2 regions of the Erwinia sorbitola genome follow, and region 2 is predicted to be linked to the other one. Evidence: riboswitches for the same ligand, from Rfam matches in the RefSeq annotation. Region 2 holds a riboswitch; the other holds the start of a gene.

Region 1 (8,150 bases), on a different replicon from region 2:
ACAGGCCGACAAACGGTGACCATGCTACCCACCACGCCCAGAAGAACAGCGTCCAGTTATTCATCCACTCGGTCGGGCGATCGAAGGCAAAGCTGTTCAGCGTCATGCCCATAAAGCGGTTGATATAATCCCCGACGTTCAGCACCAGCGCATTTAGCAGGAAGCTGGTATCGCCGACAAACAGCACAAACAGGATCAGACCAAAGGCCAGCAACACGTTGAGCTCCGACAGGAACCGGATACCTTTATTCACCCCGGAGGTGACTGAAATAGTGGCCATTATCACCGACAGCACGATCAGTCCGGCCTGGGCAGTCAGCCCTTCCGGCACATCAAACAGCACCTTCAGCCCGTAGTTAAGCTGCACCACACCAATGCCCAGCGTAGTGGCAATCCCAAAGATGGTACCCAGTACTGCGGCGATATCCACCGTATGGCCGATTGGGCCGTTAATACGTTTACCGAAAATAGGGTAGAGCGCCGAGCGGATGGTGAGCGGCAGGCCGTAACGGTAGCTGAAATAACCGAGGGCGATGCCCATCAGGGCATACATTGACCAGCCGGTCAGACCGTAGTGGAACAGCGTCCAGACCATCGCCTGACGTGCAGCTTCCATTGTCTGCCCCTGGCCTTCCGGCGGCATCATATACTGGGTCACAGGTTCGGCTACTGAGAAGAACATCAGATCGATACCGATACCCGCTGCAAACAGCATTGCCGCCCAACTCATCAGGCTGAACTCTGGTTTCGACTGTTCGGGGCCAAGTTTGATTGAGCCAAAACGTGAGCAGGCCATAAAAAGTACGAAGACGATGTACAGCGTGGCTGCCAGCAGATAATACCAGCCGAAGGTGTTAGAAACCCAGTCGAGGGTAAGATTGATCCAGCGATCGGAAAAATCTGTGAACAGAATGGTGGTCAGGGAAAACAGCAGGATAAGCGCTGCTGAGGTGTAGAAAACCACGGGATTAATACGATCTTTTTGAGGCTTTCCTGGTATTTCAGTTGTCGGCATAATCTCTCCGCAAAAAATGCTCAAGGAAAAAACCTGAAGTCCGCTCTGCGAAGCGCGCATTAGCGCATACTGGGTAAAATCCGCCGTATATCCGCTAATTACACTGGGAGAACCATCAGGATGGGTATAAGTGTAAATCACTGATTAATCTTTAATGTTTATGATCCAGATCACCCTCCAAAAGTAAATTTTGTGTAAACAGCACAAATAATGATAGTTTTTATTGATTGAGCATTCAATTAAAAAAACTTCTGCGTCTCATTCTGCCTTCTTTTTCCCCGTTAACATCCTGTACCACTTGACGACAGCCAGCAGGTCAAATAAAACTGGTTCCCGTCAGGGGAGTCTCGCCAGAGAGACTGAGAGGCTAATGAGCGATTATTCGCGGTTTAGCGACCCTTAGAACCTGACCCAGTTGATACTGGCGTAGGAAGACTCGTATCCTGATGGCGTACCTGTACGGCCTTTCTGGATACCTGCCGCAAGGGGCACGGCTTCAGCAGTTCCCGCCTTTTTCCTTCTCTGTATCACGGGTCTCAGCATGTTTTGAGAGGCTAACGTGACATTATTAACTCCACTTTTTCTGTCTTGCGGAAACCACCCAACATGAGCCGCTGGTCGGTACTGGGCGACGGCGTCGCCGGGCTTTGTGTTGCCACATCACTTGCTGAACGCGGTGAATCCGTAGAGGTGATCACCGCAGAGCAGCACTGTGCGGCATCACACTGGGCTGGCGGTATGCTGGCTCCATGGTGTGAAGGGGAGAGCGCCCCGGAAGAAGTGATCGAGCTGGGCCAGCGCTCCGCACCATGGTGGTCTGCACGGATTAACGGTGTGGAGCATCGCGGCACCCTGGTAGTGGCCTCCGCCCGTGACACCCCCGAACTCACCCGTTTTTCGCGTATGACGCGCGCTCATCAGTGGGTAGATCCCGCCACGCTGGAACCGGCGCTGGAAGGACGTTTTTCCCGTGGGCTGTTCTTTGCCGGCGAAGCTCACCTTGATCCGCGCAGTGCGCTGCAACAGCTGCGTAAGGGGCTGCAACTTGCCGGGGTCTGCTTCCATCAGGGTCAGCCCGGCGGCACCATTATTGACTGCCGGGGGATCCACGCCGCCGCCGACCAGCCAGAACTGCGCGCGGTTCGCGGCGAAATGCTGATCCTGCACAGTGAGGAGGTTCAGCTCTCCCGGCCAGTGCGCATCCTCCATCCCCGTTTTCCCTGTTACCTGGTACCCCGTGCAGCCGGACACCTGATGCTGGGCGCAACCATGGTGGAAAGCGACGATGACAGCCCGATTAGCGCACGCGCCATGATGGAGTTGTTAAGCGCCGCCTGGGCTATCCATCCGGCTCTGGCAGAGGCGCGGATAGTGGAAAGTGGCACCGGCCGACGCCCGGCCTACCGCAATAATATCCCCGCCATACGCTGTCACAACGGCGTCTGGTCTCTCAACGGTATGTATCGCCACGGCTTCCTCCTTGCTCCGGTAATGGCGGAAAAACTGATGCAGCAACTGATGCAGGAAAAACTGATATGAAAATTCAGCTTAACGGCCTCCCGATTGATACCACCGCTCATACACTGGCGGAACTCCTGCGCGAACAGCAGATTGATGCCAGCTGCGTAGCCAGCGCCCTCAACGGCCAGTTTGTGCCGCGCGCACGCTATGAGAGCCAGGCACTGACCGCTGGCTGTGAACTTGAAGTGCTCTCACCGATGCAGGGAGGATAAAACATGTTTTACGATTTCATTCCGCAGTCTCGTTTTCTGCTCGGCACCGCCGGATATCCTTCGCCGGAGATCTTGCAACAGGCCATTGAGGTTTCCGGTAGCGAGATTATCACCGTCAGTCTGCGGCGAGAGGGCCGCCACGGCGCTGCCTTCCGTGAGCTGCTCACCGGCCTGAACAGACGGATACTGCCCAATACCGCTGGCTGCCATAGCGTAAAAGAGGCGGTGACTACCGCACATATGGCACGTGAATTGTTTAATACCCGCTGGATAAAACTTGAAGTGATTGGCCACGCTGACACATTGCAACCCGATCCTTTCGCTCTGGTGGAGGCGGCCCGCATTCTCTGCGCCGACGGTTTCCAGGTGTTTCCCTACACCACAGAAGATCTGATCCTTGGTGAGAAACTGATTGAAGCTGGATGCGAACTGCTGATGCCGTGGGGTGCACCGATAGGCTCCGGCCAGGGGCTGAGAAATATCGAAGGGCTGCGTTCAATGCGCGCCTGGTTTAAAGGCATACCGCTGATTATTGATGCCGGTATCGGCGCCCCCAGTCAGGCCGCACAGGCAATGGAAATGGGCTTTGACGCTATCCTGCTGAATACCGCGGTGGCGAAAGCGCAGGATCCGGTGCGCATGGCCGGGGCTTTTTCTGCCGCAATCCGAGCTGGTCACGATGCCTGTCATGCAGGCCTGGTAGAACGCCGTGATATGGCGAGCGCCTCCACGCCAATTTTTGGCATGGCCCAGTTTCCCTTTCAGGAGTCATAATCTGTGAGCCGCTATCAACGACAATCAATGCTACCGGAAATCGGCGACGCCGGGCAGCGGGTGCTGCTGAATGCCCGCGTGCTGGTAGTTGGCGCGGGCGGGCTGGGATCGGCATTGCTGCCACTGCTGGCCGGTGCCGGGGTAGGTTATTTGCGGATATATGATGGAGATCGGGTGGAGGAGCATAACCTGCACCGGCAGACATTGTATGGCATGGAGCATACCGGGGAGTTAAAAGTTGACTGTGCCCGCCAGGCACTGAATGCACGTAATCCGGACTGTAAGGTCGATACACAACCGCAGGCACTGGGTGCCAGCATGATGGCTGAGGCGCTCAACGGCATTGACCTCGCCATTGATGCTGCCGACAATTTCGCCGTGACTTATTCGCTTTCCGACGCCTGCCTGCCGCGCCGCATTCCGCTGGTCAGCGCTTCCGTACTGGGACGACAGGGCTATGTGGGCGGATTCTGCGGCAGTGCTCCCGGCTATCGCGCTGTTTTTCCACAGCTGCCGGCCAGTGCGGCTAACTGTAATAGCGCTGGGGTGATGGGTCCGGCGGTGGCGACGCTTGGCGCCTTACAGGCCCAGATGGCACTCAGTATCCTGCTCGGTTTCACCCCCTCACCGCTGGGTTGCCTGATAAATTGCGATTTCACCCGGTGGCATTTCCGCCAGTTCCGTTTTGATGGCGCAGATGAACCCGATCGGCCCTCAGTACCGTTTATCGATCGCCATCTGCTGGTCAGTAATGACTGCATTGTAGAGTTGCGTAGTCAGCAGGAGGCACCTGAGAGCATCGCTGATCGCGTCCATCGGGTGCAGCCTGAAGAGATATACGACTGGCAGCCACCTGCTGACCGCCGCATCGTGCTGGTCTGTGCCAGCGGCATCCGCGCGGCGAAGGCAGCGATGGTGCTGGAGCAGCGCGGGTTTACTCAACTGGCAATTATCGCGGCTAACCGCTAACGAGATGGCAGGCAGCCTGATGTTTTCTCGTTGCATCTGCCCATCACGCTCAGTATCTTGTGCGCAATTCTCTGACGGCAACCGGAATCACCATGACCTCTCACGCTCCTAAAGATCCGTTACATGGCATTACGCTCGAAGCCCTGGTCACCGCGCTGCACGCGCGTTATGGCTGGGAGGAGCTGGCAAAACACATCAATATTAACTGTTTCAAGAGCGACCCGAGCATTAAATCCAGCCTGAAATTCCTGCGCCGCACCCCGTGGGCACGCAAAGCAGTGGAAGAGCTGTATATCGCATCACTAGATGATGTGCCGGCAGATCCGGTGGACAGTCCGTGGGGCAATTGGCAGAGTAAAGAGTAATCAGCTGACCGCCTGCGGGATGCAGCAGGTCAGCGTTTAGAGGGTAACGGATTACTACTGGATGAGGTCAGATACACACCGACGGCTGGCTTATCTTAGGCCACTTCAGGCTGACCTCAGCGCTGGGATAACTGTTGGACTTTAAACTCTATAAAAAAGCGAGTTACCCCCTGATTTCGCATAAACTTACTTAATATATATATTTGTAATTTTTTAAGGAAAAAAATCTATGAAAGTAAGCGAAAGAGCACTCATGGAGTCCGGTTTCACTCATGCTGACATTCAGAAGGTTAAACATAATGTAGAAAACTATGGGGGAACTCTTGATGAAGTAATTAAAGACTTAGCAAAACGGTTTAATATATCTAAGTGGGTTACGATTGTCGCTCTCATGATTTTAATTATGTCATCGTTTTTTACGACCCCAAATAACACACTATCTTTGGCTTTTTCGCTAATTGTAGGTTTGCCATTTATATGGTATCTGACACCCGCCAGACTCGCATATAAAGCCTGGCGGTATAAAAAATACGTTTCTAGGACTGAGGGCGATCAGTGAATGTCATGAGATCAAAAATAACCTTAGCCTTAACCCCATACCCAACGATTTTCATCGTTAACTTAGGACGACTTAAAACACTTACTTTTCTGTAATAATTTATTGGGATATAGCGAAATAATCTCCATGTACCCGGTTTTTTTACTAACCCCAGGATACTGTAAGCATTAGCGACAAGTGAAATAGAATTATACACTCCCAACCCACTACTTGAGCTGAACCCCATAAATTCTGCAATAGACATTGTAGCATTAGCTGCAAAACCTTCAGATATCGAATCATGGAGTACATGGTGGCTAAACTCTTTACTTAACCCATTCAACCCATCCGTAACGAGCACTGCTCCTGCCAACACACCCAATGGATTAGCACTGGCCAGAAGTGTTACTCCCAAGGCTATCTCAGCGCCGGAAAGCACTACATTTACGGCAGAAATCACATATCCGACAATTTTATTATTTTTCCGAACGAAGTCCACTTTGGCATAAAGCTTCGCCGCTTTTGTGCGTAACATTCGGCCCTGTTCTTCAAGATTGTCTGTTTCTGCTCTGAGAATTTTGATACACGCCATGCACTCTTCATCAGATTCTGCTTGCAGGGCGGCGGCGAACTGCCTTTCAATTACCTCTTTTATTTCTTGCACAAATTTCATGCGAGTCAGGCCATCCTGGAGGTGGAAAGCAGACAGCATATTAGCTGTGTTAAGTAGCTTCCTCGCCTCGAGATTAACCATTTTTTCGGCCCATGATTTATTTCTTCCTCCAGAGCGCATCATATCAAGTAATACGGCATCCATTTATTTTCTCCCTATATATTCAATCGCCGATAATAATCCTTCACTTTCATCTGTAAACATCGATTCAGGCTTAATGAGCCATTTTGATTCAAAATAGCAGGGGTTCTCCCGCTTAACAGCAGGCCAGACTTTGCCTGATGCAAATTCTTCCAGCGTGTAAATTTTGGTGAACGAAACAGTCGTTACAAAAAACCCGCCTGAAAAAGGCGGGCCGGTCGATTTTATGCAGTCTGTTTCTCAGCGCGGGAAGTGTTTACAACCTGGCCAATACCTGCACCATCAAGAGGCTGGTCTGGCTGTGCAAAAAAATCGATATTAAAAAAAGTGTCATCCGTCAGCAGTCTAATATGATGCCAGTATTCTGGTGGGCTGATACCAAAATGACCTGCCTGAATGATGATTTCGATCTCAGGTTCAGCCTCATCGGCGCTGGCAAAACCATAATATTTTACTGCACCCTGCATCACACAGAGCCTGGCATAAACACCTTTTTTAGTGTTGTGATGAGTGAGCAAAGCCTTTGGTACCGTATTTTTATCCCAGAATGGGGTGGAACGGGTGTGTATATAATTCTTTGGTATCTGCCGGGACATAATAATCCCCCTCCTGTTCAGAAAATAAAACCGCCTTATTGGTCACTGGTAGTGTTGTTGTGTCAGAGACTGCATCCCACTACTACGCCGGTATACTCCACGGCAGCAAGTTATGAGGCGTTATTTATGCCATGCCTTATAACCATATGATTTAACGCTAATACTTAATAATTATTGTTAAAATGACATCGCAGTGTGGGAGTGACACTCCTGACCATCTCCGTTAACGAACTGGCCAGCCTGCTTATGGGAGTCCTGGTAAATTTCATCATGTCTGCCAACGGCAACAACGATGACCGTAGCTCTTGTCTTTTGAAGAACCAATCAATTATTGGTTGAGTGAGCATCCCGCCACTCTTTCACCATTTCCTCCGTGACTTCTTTTTTGTAGCAGATCGGTGAATACCCGCCCGCTTTACTCCATGCACTGCGACGACCGCAGGAACTGCCATTCCTGGCAACGTTAAAGGGGCATGCACAGGTTCCGGGATATGCCGCTATTGATTCATCAATAATGGCCTGTTTTACCTGTGCATCGGACGCCGTTCCTTTTGCTGTGGCTATATTGCTAAAAGAGAGAGGCATGAGTAAAGCTGATAGCAGGCATAGCTGTGCTGTCTTAAACATAAAAACCGACTCCTTAGGAATAATCCTAAGAAGATTACATTTCTGTATAAAAAATCAACTGGTATAAATTTTATAATAATGTCATGGGTAAAGTTCGCCCGCCGGCTCCACCTCTCCTTTGATAACCCTATCCCTGTCACATTTGTTCTATTGTTTAGACACTTCCGTCAGGTAATTAATAAAGTTTGGCTGACCGCCGCCGATACCGATCCTAGTCTGGCCCCGCTTCACGGCCATTAAACATGGAATGCGAAACTGAATATGAGCGGGACTTTTTGTAGCGACGATGCCAAACGCCTGGCCGCCCTTGAGATGCTGAAATCCGGGGATGCAGCCCGCGATGAAATTCTGAAAAAGTTTACTCAGTTGGCCAGCGAGCTGCTCGGAATACCCGGCAGCTTCGTCTCTGTAGTGGATGATGAAAATCAGTACATTAAGGCCGCCTGCAATTTTGACCTGAAAAGAACCTCATTTCAGCATGCTTTCTGCCGCCATACGCTGGAGCTGGATGATGTGTTGGTGTGTAACGACACGCATCTCGATCCGCGCTTCAGCCAGCATCCACTGACTCTGGGTGAACCATTTATACGCTTTTATGCAGGCGCGCCGTTGCGTAATCGCGATGGAATTCTTATTGGTACGCTGTGCGTAACCGACGTCACACCCCATGATTTTTCTCATGATAAAGCCGCCCTGCTTGAGCTGTTAGCCGGCCTGGT
Region 2 (8,150 bases):
CCGCTGGCTGATAGCCGAAATAGCGCCAGCCATCGATAACCTGTTCAGGGGATCCACGGCTGATCCCCAGCTGCAAACGGCCACCGGAGATCAGATCGGCGGCCCCGGCATCTTCCGCCATATACATCGGGTTCTCGTAACGCATATCGATAACCCCGGTACCAATCTCAATACGGCTGGTTTTCGCTCCCACGGCCGCCAGCAGCGGAAACGGTGAACTTAGCTGACGGGCAAAGTGATGAACCCGAAAGTAAGCGCCATCTGCCCCCAGCTCTTCGGCGGCGACGGCCAGATCGATCGACTGCAACAGCGCATCCGCCGCTGAACGGGTGCCAGACTGCGGTGAAGGCGTCCAGTGTCCGAATGACAAAAATCCGATACTTTTCATGGGTAATATCCTTAAGGCGATGATAAATAGCTTGAAAGCACGCTGTCTGCCAGGTCATATCACCTTTTTTTGATAACGCCTTGAGCCATCGCCAAAAACGCTCAGGGCGATACATTTGGAATAATCATAACTGTAGTGGCTGGTGAGCGTCTTATTTGTCTCAAAAACGGCGTCACTTACCGTCGCTCCACCCATCCACTGCTCCATAAACAGCGGCAGCCATCGCATGGTCAACATTGGATCCAGCGGCCACGGAGAAGAGATGACGGCGGCACAGCCATTGTCGAGCAGTTCTTTCGCCAGGCCAATGGTGGTTGCCGCTTCCGGATGATTATCAAAACGCCCTGAGCTGCATACAAACAGGATCACCACCCCACACTGACGTAAACGGGATGAAAATGTGCTGAAATCAATCCGCAGATCGCCTTCATCGCTGATACTTCTGAACACATGTTCTGCATCCGTTACGCCGCCGTGAGCGCCAATAATCACCAGCTCTGAATTTTCAAATCCTACCGGCAGTGCACTGTCGCCATTATGAGCCACATTCCATTTATCAAAAACGCCCCCTTCCTGTGAAAATTCATCAGCCATGGCTTTTAACGTCTGCCCCGCCAGATCGGCAGTCGATATCCAGCTGACCAGATTGCCGTTAGTTTTCACCGGCGTGCGGCGGGTCTGTTCCAGCCATGCCAGCGACGGTGCGCAGGAGATGGCGGCCTGGGTTCCGGCCAGCCCCGACGGAAGGGGTATCAGATTAGGCACCAGCGACTGAAGCTGGACATCTAAAATAAGCACGCTTTTTTCGTGGAAATCAAAATCGAAGCGGATAAATTCCGTGCTATCAAAAAAGAGATTGGGGGTGGTCTCCGCATCATAGAAACCATATTGATATGGGAATTCCTTTTTCCATTGATTGAACGCGGCAAAATCAAAATGCCACAGGGAGGAGTCTATTTCCTGCCCGTCCATACCGGGTAACCAGCACAGCAGCGTCCCGTGTTTATGATCATCAAGAACCAGCAGATAGACGGCTACCTTATTTTCCAGCGCACAGGCTGCGGCATAGTCTGCGGGGGCATCAATGCGCTCATAGCGGGGGTAAGGGTTACTGTAGAGATACTCGCTGTGCAGCGAATAGGAGCTATCCGTTAACAGCTCTGCGGCAAAAGCACGATCCTGTAATGGCATATCAGGGTTACGGCGCAGTAATAAAGCAGCGTAAATGTGCAGCGAGTTGTCATCCCAGGCCCTGTCTCCGGCACTGCGTGATGATGATGAGATCAAATTATAGAGGGCAAAAAGGTTGTTAATATTACTTTCGCGATAAAAGGCAGTGAAGGCATTTAACAGCTTATCCGGAATATTCATCGCATCGCTGATGGATATCATCTGTTCCAGCACCGCCTTAAAATCATCATCTGCTGTATAATTGTTGACGGCTAACACATCAGCAATTTGCAGTGACAGGGTGAGTATCGGTGAGAGATTATCCGCATGCACGACCTCTTCTGAAGCAATACCTGTTGCCAGGCTGACCACTTTTTCAGCGATTTCACTATCAAAAACATCATCGCTACACAGCTGATTAAAACAGAGTGTAAGATCCATAAAATCATAGATTTTTTTATTTTTGATATACAAATTATTATTGAATTCTTGCAGGATGCGACGCGAAAAAGTGACAGCGTCACGTGCGAAGTTTACCGCCTTAGTATCGCGAAAAATTCTTACAGCAAGATTAGAATAGGTGAAAAATTCATCAATGGTCATCTCGCTTCCTGACATGGCACAGTTGAGATAGACCATTGCCGGGTGATTGTTGCCCTGACGTTGATAAATCTCTGCTGCGGCCAGCCATGCATGACGCTGACGCTGAGGGTCATCGCCCGCCAGTTGAAGTGCCTGCTCGGCCAAATCACGCGCCGCCTGAGCATATCCCTGGAGCGACAGCACCGCCCCAACATTTTTAATAATATCCAGATCCTGATAGCAAGGAGCAGCTAAACTGGCAGCGCTGTTGGCAATGGAGATCAGGGCATTAATATTATTTATTTCCCTCTCATTTTGCAGATCGCCGGCCATTTTAAGCATCAGGATATGAAGCCCTTGCAGGAACGCCCGCAGTTCAGCGCGGTCACCGGTCAAAATATCCGCAGGAACCAGGTGTTTTCCTGCTAAAACAACTCCAATGCGGTCATAATAATTCAGCGCATCTTCCACTTTGCTCATCACGGTCTCAAGAGGCATGGTTACCGATGCTTGCGGCTCCGCGTGACTCAGGTTTAATTCCCTGCCAGAAAATTGATTGCGGGTGATCAAAATAAGCAAAAAATGTCCAAAAGAGTGCGACACATCCCAGCTGAATCTGTCGATAAAACGTTCCCGCAGATAAGGGTTGACTGAGAGATGCGACAGTTTATCAATACTTTTTTTCGTAAAACTGATTATCGCCTCACTGACAATATCAGCCTGTTTTTTATCCTCATCGGTATTGGATTTTTTCCGATTAAAAAACCATTTCTTCAGAATACGATCGCTATTGTTGATAAAGGTCTCATCATCCAGCACCGGCTCATAGAATAGTGAAACGGCAATCGCAGTCAGGTAATCCTGATGTTTTACCGCCCACGTCGAGGCAATGTGATTAAGAAAATGGACAGTATCGGGATCATTGATATCTTGTGTCTGAAGGAATGCCACAATATCGCCATCGCCTTGCTTAAGCCATGTTATAAACTGAAGTAATAGCTGATGTTTCTTCTGACTGAGTTCATCATCACGCAGGGAAAAAAGTTCGGCGGCGCGCTGGTAGTTCTCCTCTCTTAGTGCAGAGTTGATATCTCTGTAATTCAGCACCAGAGATCCGGGATAGCTCTTCTCCAGTTTTTTGATCAGTTCAGCTGAGATATCGCTGCACCCCGCCAGCCCGGCAAGCTGTACTCCCTTTTCAATCTCATCCTGATCTGCCAGTTCCTCTGCAATTTTCTTCAGAATTTTTCTCGCCGCAGGATAACTTTCCGCCCCTACACAGACATCCACCATATTCAAACCAGAGTGCGTCGAGAAATCGCTGTCGATGTCCAGATTTTTGAGCATTTCATGCAAATGGAAGGCGTACATTTTATTATTGTTATTATTAAACTCATTGAAGATTTGAATAAATACAAATTTTGGATCTTTAATTTCCTTGCATCTTTCAATAGCCTCTTTTGCGCTGTTGATGTGGTTATCTTTAAGGAAATCCTGCGCCTCATTAATAGCATCAAACATCTTCTGATGACGTTCACCGCCAGCATAGAAGTCAAAAATAGAAAGCCTTTTTATATCATTAACAAAGGTATTGAAATCATCAGATGCGACAACAGGAGCGAGCCTACTATGGCAGGCAACATAACCTTTTTTGGTGAACTTATCATCGCCGGTTTTGAGGACATTCAGCAAATCGACGATCTGCTGCTTATCCTGCGGAAATCCGGGCTGATTAAATCTTTTTTCAAAAAATGTTTCACTGCCTGAAAACTTCTCTGCATCAAAGATAATACAGGCGCTCTTATCCGGCTGCTGATTAATACGGACAATCAGCTCTTGAATGTCTGCGGAGATCTTTTCTAACAGAATAAACTCTGCCAGACCATGATTTCTCAGGCTAAGATTAATATTTTCAACAAAAGGGTGTAGCGAGTTAACGACATCATCGTCGACGCAGTAAAAATAGAGTTTGCTATACAGCCTTTCACCACTTTCGCTAAACGCAATATAGTAAAGTTTATGGGTTATATGGAGTAAATAATCACGAAAATGAAAATCATGAATAAAATGTAAATCCAGGTCGCTATAGCCAGGAGGATTGATATCAAAATATGATCCAAAACAGCTATTAAAAATATCACTGAGCTCTTTGCTTTGTTCCATGCCCGTAATCCTTTATAAATCTCATGAAAGATGCATAAGATAAATTTATCAGAACAGCCCGAAAAATGTCTATAAATCTGCGCGCTCCAGCGGTTGACAAGGATTGTAATCAAAAATCAAATATCGTATAACAGGCTCCTCCGAGGGGTGTCCTGTGATGGGCTGAGATGGCGTAAGCCGAACCCTTTGAACCTGATCTGGGTCATGCCAGCGAAGGGACGGGTTGGCAGTCACCTCTGCCTGTTCACACCTCCGCCTGCCCGGATCTCCACTTAACTGAGGGGATTCTGTGTCTTATCGTATTCAACCTGTAGATTTCAGCCACGGCCTGTACGGACGTTTACGCCAGCAGGCGGGAAATGACTGGCAGGACTACGTTGCACATCCGTTTATTCAGCAACTTGCCCTGGGCACGCTGCCTGAACGCGCTTTCCGCCGCTATCTGACTCAGGATTATCTGTTCCTGATCCACTTTGCCCGTGCTTACGCCCTGCTGGTAAGCAAGCTGCGCACGCTGCCGGAGATGCGTGCTGCCACCGCCTCGCTAAATGCCATTGTCGCCGAACTGCCGCTGCACCTGGCCTACTGCGAAAGCTGGGGCATGAGCGAAGCGCAGATGATGAGTGAAGCGGAAGCAGCGGAAACCATGAATTACACCCGCTATGTACTGGATATCGGCCACTCTGGCGATGCCCTCGATCTGCTGGTAGCGCTGCTGCCGTGCGTTGCAGGTTATGCGGAGATTGGCCTGCGCCTGCTGCACGACCCCGGGACGCTGCTGGAAGGCAGCCCTTATGCCTCCTGGATCCGTAACTACGGCGATGCTGACTACCTTAACGGCGTGCGTGCTGCCCTCGATCTGCTGGAAAGCGTTGCCCGCCAGCGCGGGGCGGAGAGTCGCTTTAGTGAACTGTCTGAGATTTTCGTCACTGCCACGCGTCTGGAATCCGCCTTCTGGCAGATGGGACTTAACGCGGCCACCCCGACGTGATGGCGATTCACTCCGTTACCCCGCCCGGTATTCAGGTGCGCGATCTGACGCTGTGCTTCGGCCAGCGTCAGATCTTCGGCCCCCTCAGCTTTGATATCCCGGCCGGGCGTTTTGTCTCCTTGCTGGGTGCCAGCGGTAGCGGTAAAACCAGCCTGCTGAAGATTATCGCCGGGCTGGCAGCACCTGCATCCGGCACGGTGTGCGGCAGTGACGGCCTGCCGCTGCCGGGCCGTATCGCCTATATGGGGCAAAAAGATCTGCTCTATCCGTGGCTGTCGATTATCGACAACATCACCCTTGGTGCGCGCCTGCGTCGGGAAAAAGCTGATGCCGGGTGGGCGACACATCTGCTGGAACGCGTCGGGCTGCAAGGTCACGCAGATGACCATCCGGCCGCACTTTCAGGAGGGATGCGACAGCGTGCGGCGATTGCCCGTACGCTGTATGAACGCCAGCCGATTGTGCTGATGGATGAGCCGTTCTCGGCGCTGGATACGCTGACGCGGGCGAAGATTCAGACGCTGGCCGCCGAGCTGCTGGCCGACCATACCGTACTGCTGATCACACATGACCCGATGGAAGCCTGTCGTCTGAGCCATCATCTGCTGGTGCTCTCAGGCGCTCCTGCCGCGATAGATGACACTCATACCATTGGCGGCCTGCCGCCCCGCGCCGCAGACGATGCCGAACTGCTGAAAAGCCAGGGCGAGCTGATGCAGCAGCTGCTAAGGGCCGCAGAATGAGCAGTAAGATCACAACCAGCGCCCGCGGGCTGATCATATTCATCGGGCTGCTATTGCTATGGTGGCTGGCGACGTTAAGCGATATTCCCGCCTTTCTGCTGCCTTCACCCGCCGCTGTTGCCCGCGCCCTGTGGAATGGCCGCGCTTTTCTCGCTTATCACAGTCTGATTACCGCCTCGGAGGTGCTGATCGGACTGGTGCTGGGGGTGATGCTTGGCTCGCTTCTGGCGGTCGGCATGATTATCTTCCCCCGCCTGCAACGCTGGCTGATGCCGCTGGTGCTGACCAGCCAGGCGATCCCGGTATTTGCCCTCGCGCCGCTGCTGGTGCTGTGGTTTGGCTTTGGTATCAGCGCCAAAGTGGCGATGGCAGTGCTGGTCATTTTCTTTCCGGTTACCTCATCTTTCTTTGACGGTATGAGGCGGGTAAATCAGGACTATCTCGATCTGGCCCGCACCATGGGCGCTTCGCGCTGGTCGCAGCTGCGGCATATTCGCCTGATGGCCGCCCTGCCCGCTTTTGGCTCCGGCCTGCGTATGGCCGCCGCCGTGGCACCGATTGGCGCAATTATTGGCGAATGGGTGGGATCCGCTGAGGGACTGGGCTACGTCATGCTGAATGCCAATGCGCGGATGCAGACCGACCAGTGTTTCGCCGCGCTGTTTATCCTGGTGCTGATGACCGTATTACTCTGGGCGACTGTCGATGCCCTGCTTCACCGCCTGATTAACTGGGCACCTGAATAAGCGTTAATGACATTAAAATAATAAGGAATAGAGTATGTTAAAGAAAACCTGCGCTGCACTACTGCTCTGCGGAACCTTTACCTCACCGGCCTTCGCCAGTGAAAAGCTGACGCTGGTACTCGACTGGTATATCAACCCGGATCACGCGCCAATAATGGTCGCCGATCAGATCGGTGCCTTTAAAGCCGAGGGGCTGGATGTGAAGATTATTCCGCCATCGGATCCTTCCCTGCCGCCGCGCCTGGTGGCGGCTAAACAGGCCGATCTGGCTATTACCTATCAACCACAGCTGCACTTCTTCGCGGATGAAGGCCTGCCGCTGGTTCGCGTTGGCACCCTGATCAATTCGCCGCTCAATACTGTGATAACGCTGGATAAAAGCATCACCTCCCCGGCGGGCCTCAAAGGCAAGAAAATTGGTTATTCCGTCAGCGGAATTGAGCAGGCCACGCTCAACACCATGCTCCAGCAGGAAAACATCAGCCTTAAAGATACCCATCTGATTAACGTCAATTTCCAGCTTTCCAGTGCGCTGCTGGCGGGTCAGGTTGATGCGGTAATTGGCGGCTACCGTAATATTGAAGCGCAGGAGCTGAAGCTCCAGGGAAAAGATCCGGTGGTGTTTAACGTGGAAGATTACGGAGTTCCCGCTTATGACGAGCTGGTGATTGTCGCTAATCGCGATAACGTTAATGCAATAAAAGTGAAGAAATTCCTCACTGCATTGAAGAAGGGCAATGATTATTTGCAGGCGCACCCTGATGCGAGCTGGCAGCTGTTCGCTAAAGCACACCCGGAGCTGAACACCGAACTGAACCATATTGCCTGGCAGAAAACCCTGCCGTTGTTCGCGAAAGATCCGGCACATCTCGATGTAAAACGTTACGAAGCCTACGAGCAGTTCTTATTTGATAATAAGCTGATTAAGAAAATGACTCCCGTAGCGCAATACGCGGTAGAACTACGCTGAAAATGGGGCCAACCATGGGTAAACCCCGACCACATGGCTAACACTTTAGCCCGGACGCGCTGACGTCCGGCTATTGCTGGCCTGTACGGGTAAACCGGTGAAAACATGAGTTCATCGGGTCACACTTTTGCTGCGGAATACCACGCCGTTTTACCCGCCTGTACTGAAAAATCCATTAATACTTTTGTGGTATACCGATAACTCCTGTTTAAGTTACGTTTAACGAAACGTGAACAAAAATGATAATAATTATCATCTATCGACTGGCAGGGATATTTGTACCATGACTATGCTTAAAACCTTACCCGCTCTGTTGTTGGCTGCCATGCCTTCACTGGCGCTAGCCACCACCTATCCGCTCACCGTGACCGATATGGACGGGCAAAAAGTGGTGATC

The links. A riboswitch is a leader RNA that binds a small molecule or an ion and turns the genes downstream of it on or off. The one in region 2 is predicted to bind thiamine pyrophosphate.
Region 1: linked by a shared signal. The riboswitch ahead of GN242_RS21480 (FAD-dependent oxidoreductase) and the one ahead of tenA (thiaminase II) in region 2 are both predicted to bind thiamine pyrophosphate.

What each region holds. Positions count from the first base shown of each region.
Region 1 is NZ_CP046510.1:27,444-35,593, forward strand. Features, by position in the region: gene GN242_RS21475 (choline transporter) at 1-1,015, opposite strand, end outside; TPP riboswitch at 1,344-1,465, shown strand; gene GN242_RS21480 (FAD-dependent oxidoreductase) at 1,622-2,554, shown strand; gene thiS (sulfur carrier protein ThiS) at 2,551-2,748, shown strand; gene GN242_RS21490 (thiazole synthase) at 2,752-3,522, shown strand; gene GN242_RS21495 (HesA/MoeB/ThiF family protein) at 3,526-4,491, shown strand; gene GN242_RS21500 (VF530 family protein) at 4,584-4,856, shown strand; gene GN242_RS21505 (hypothetical protein) at 5,086-5,415, shown strand; gene GN242_RS21510 (DUF4225 domain-containing protein) at 5,393-6,211, opposite strand; gene GN242_RS21515 (TehB family protein) at 6,433-6,804, opposite strand; gene GN242_RS21520 (hypothetical protein) at 7,129-7,431, opposite strand; gene GN242_RS21525 (sensor domain-containing diguanylate cyclase) at 7,693-8,150, shown strand, end outside.
Region 2 is NZ_CP046509.1:2,712,717-2,720,866, forward strand. Features, by position in the region: gene GN242_RS12140 (LLM class flavin-dependent oxidoreductase) at 1-388, opposite strand, end outside; gene GN242_RS12145 (CHAT domain-containing protein) at 443-4,303, opposite strand; TPP riboswitch at 4,437-4,539, shown strand; gene tenA (thiaminase II) at 4,593-5,294, shown strand; gene GN242_RS12155 (ABC transporter ATP-binding protein) at 5,294-6,037, shown strand; gene GN242_RS12160 (ABC transporter permease) at 6,034-6,783, shown strand; gene GN242_RS12165 (ABC transporter substrate-binding protein) at 6,818-7,753, shown strand; gene GN242_RS12170 (ABC transporter substrate-binding protein) at 8,037-8,150, shown strand, end outside.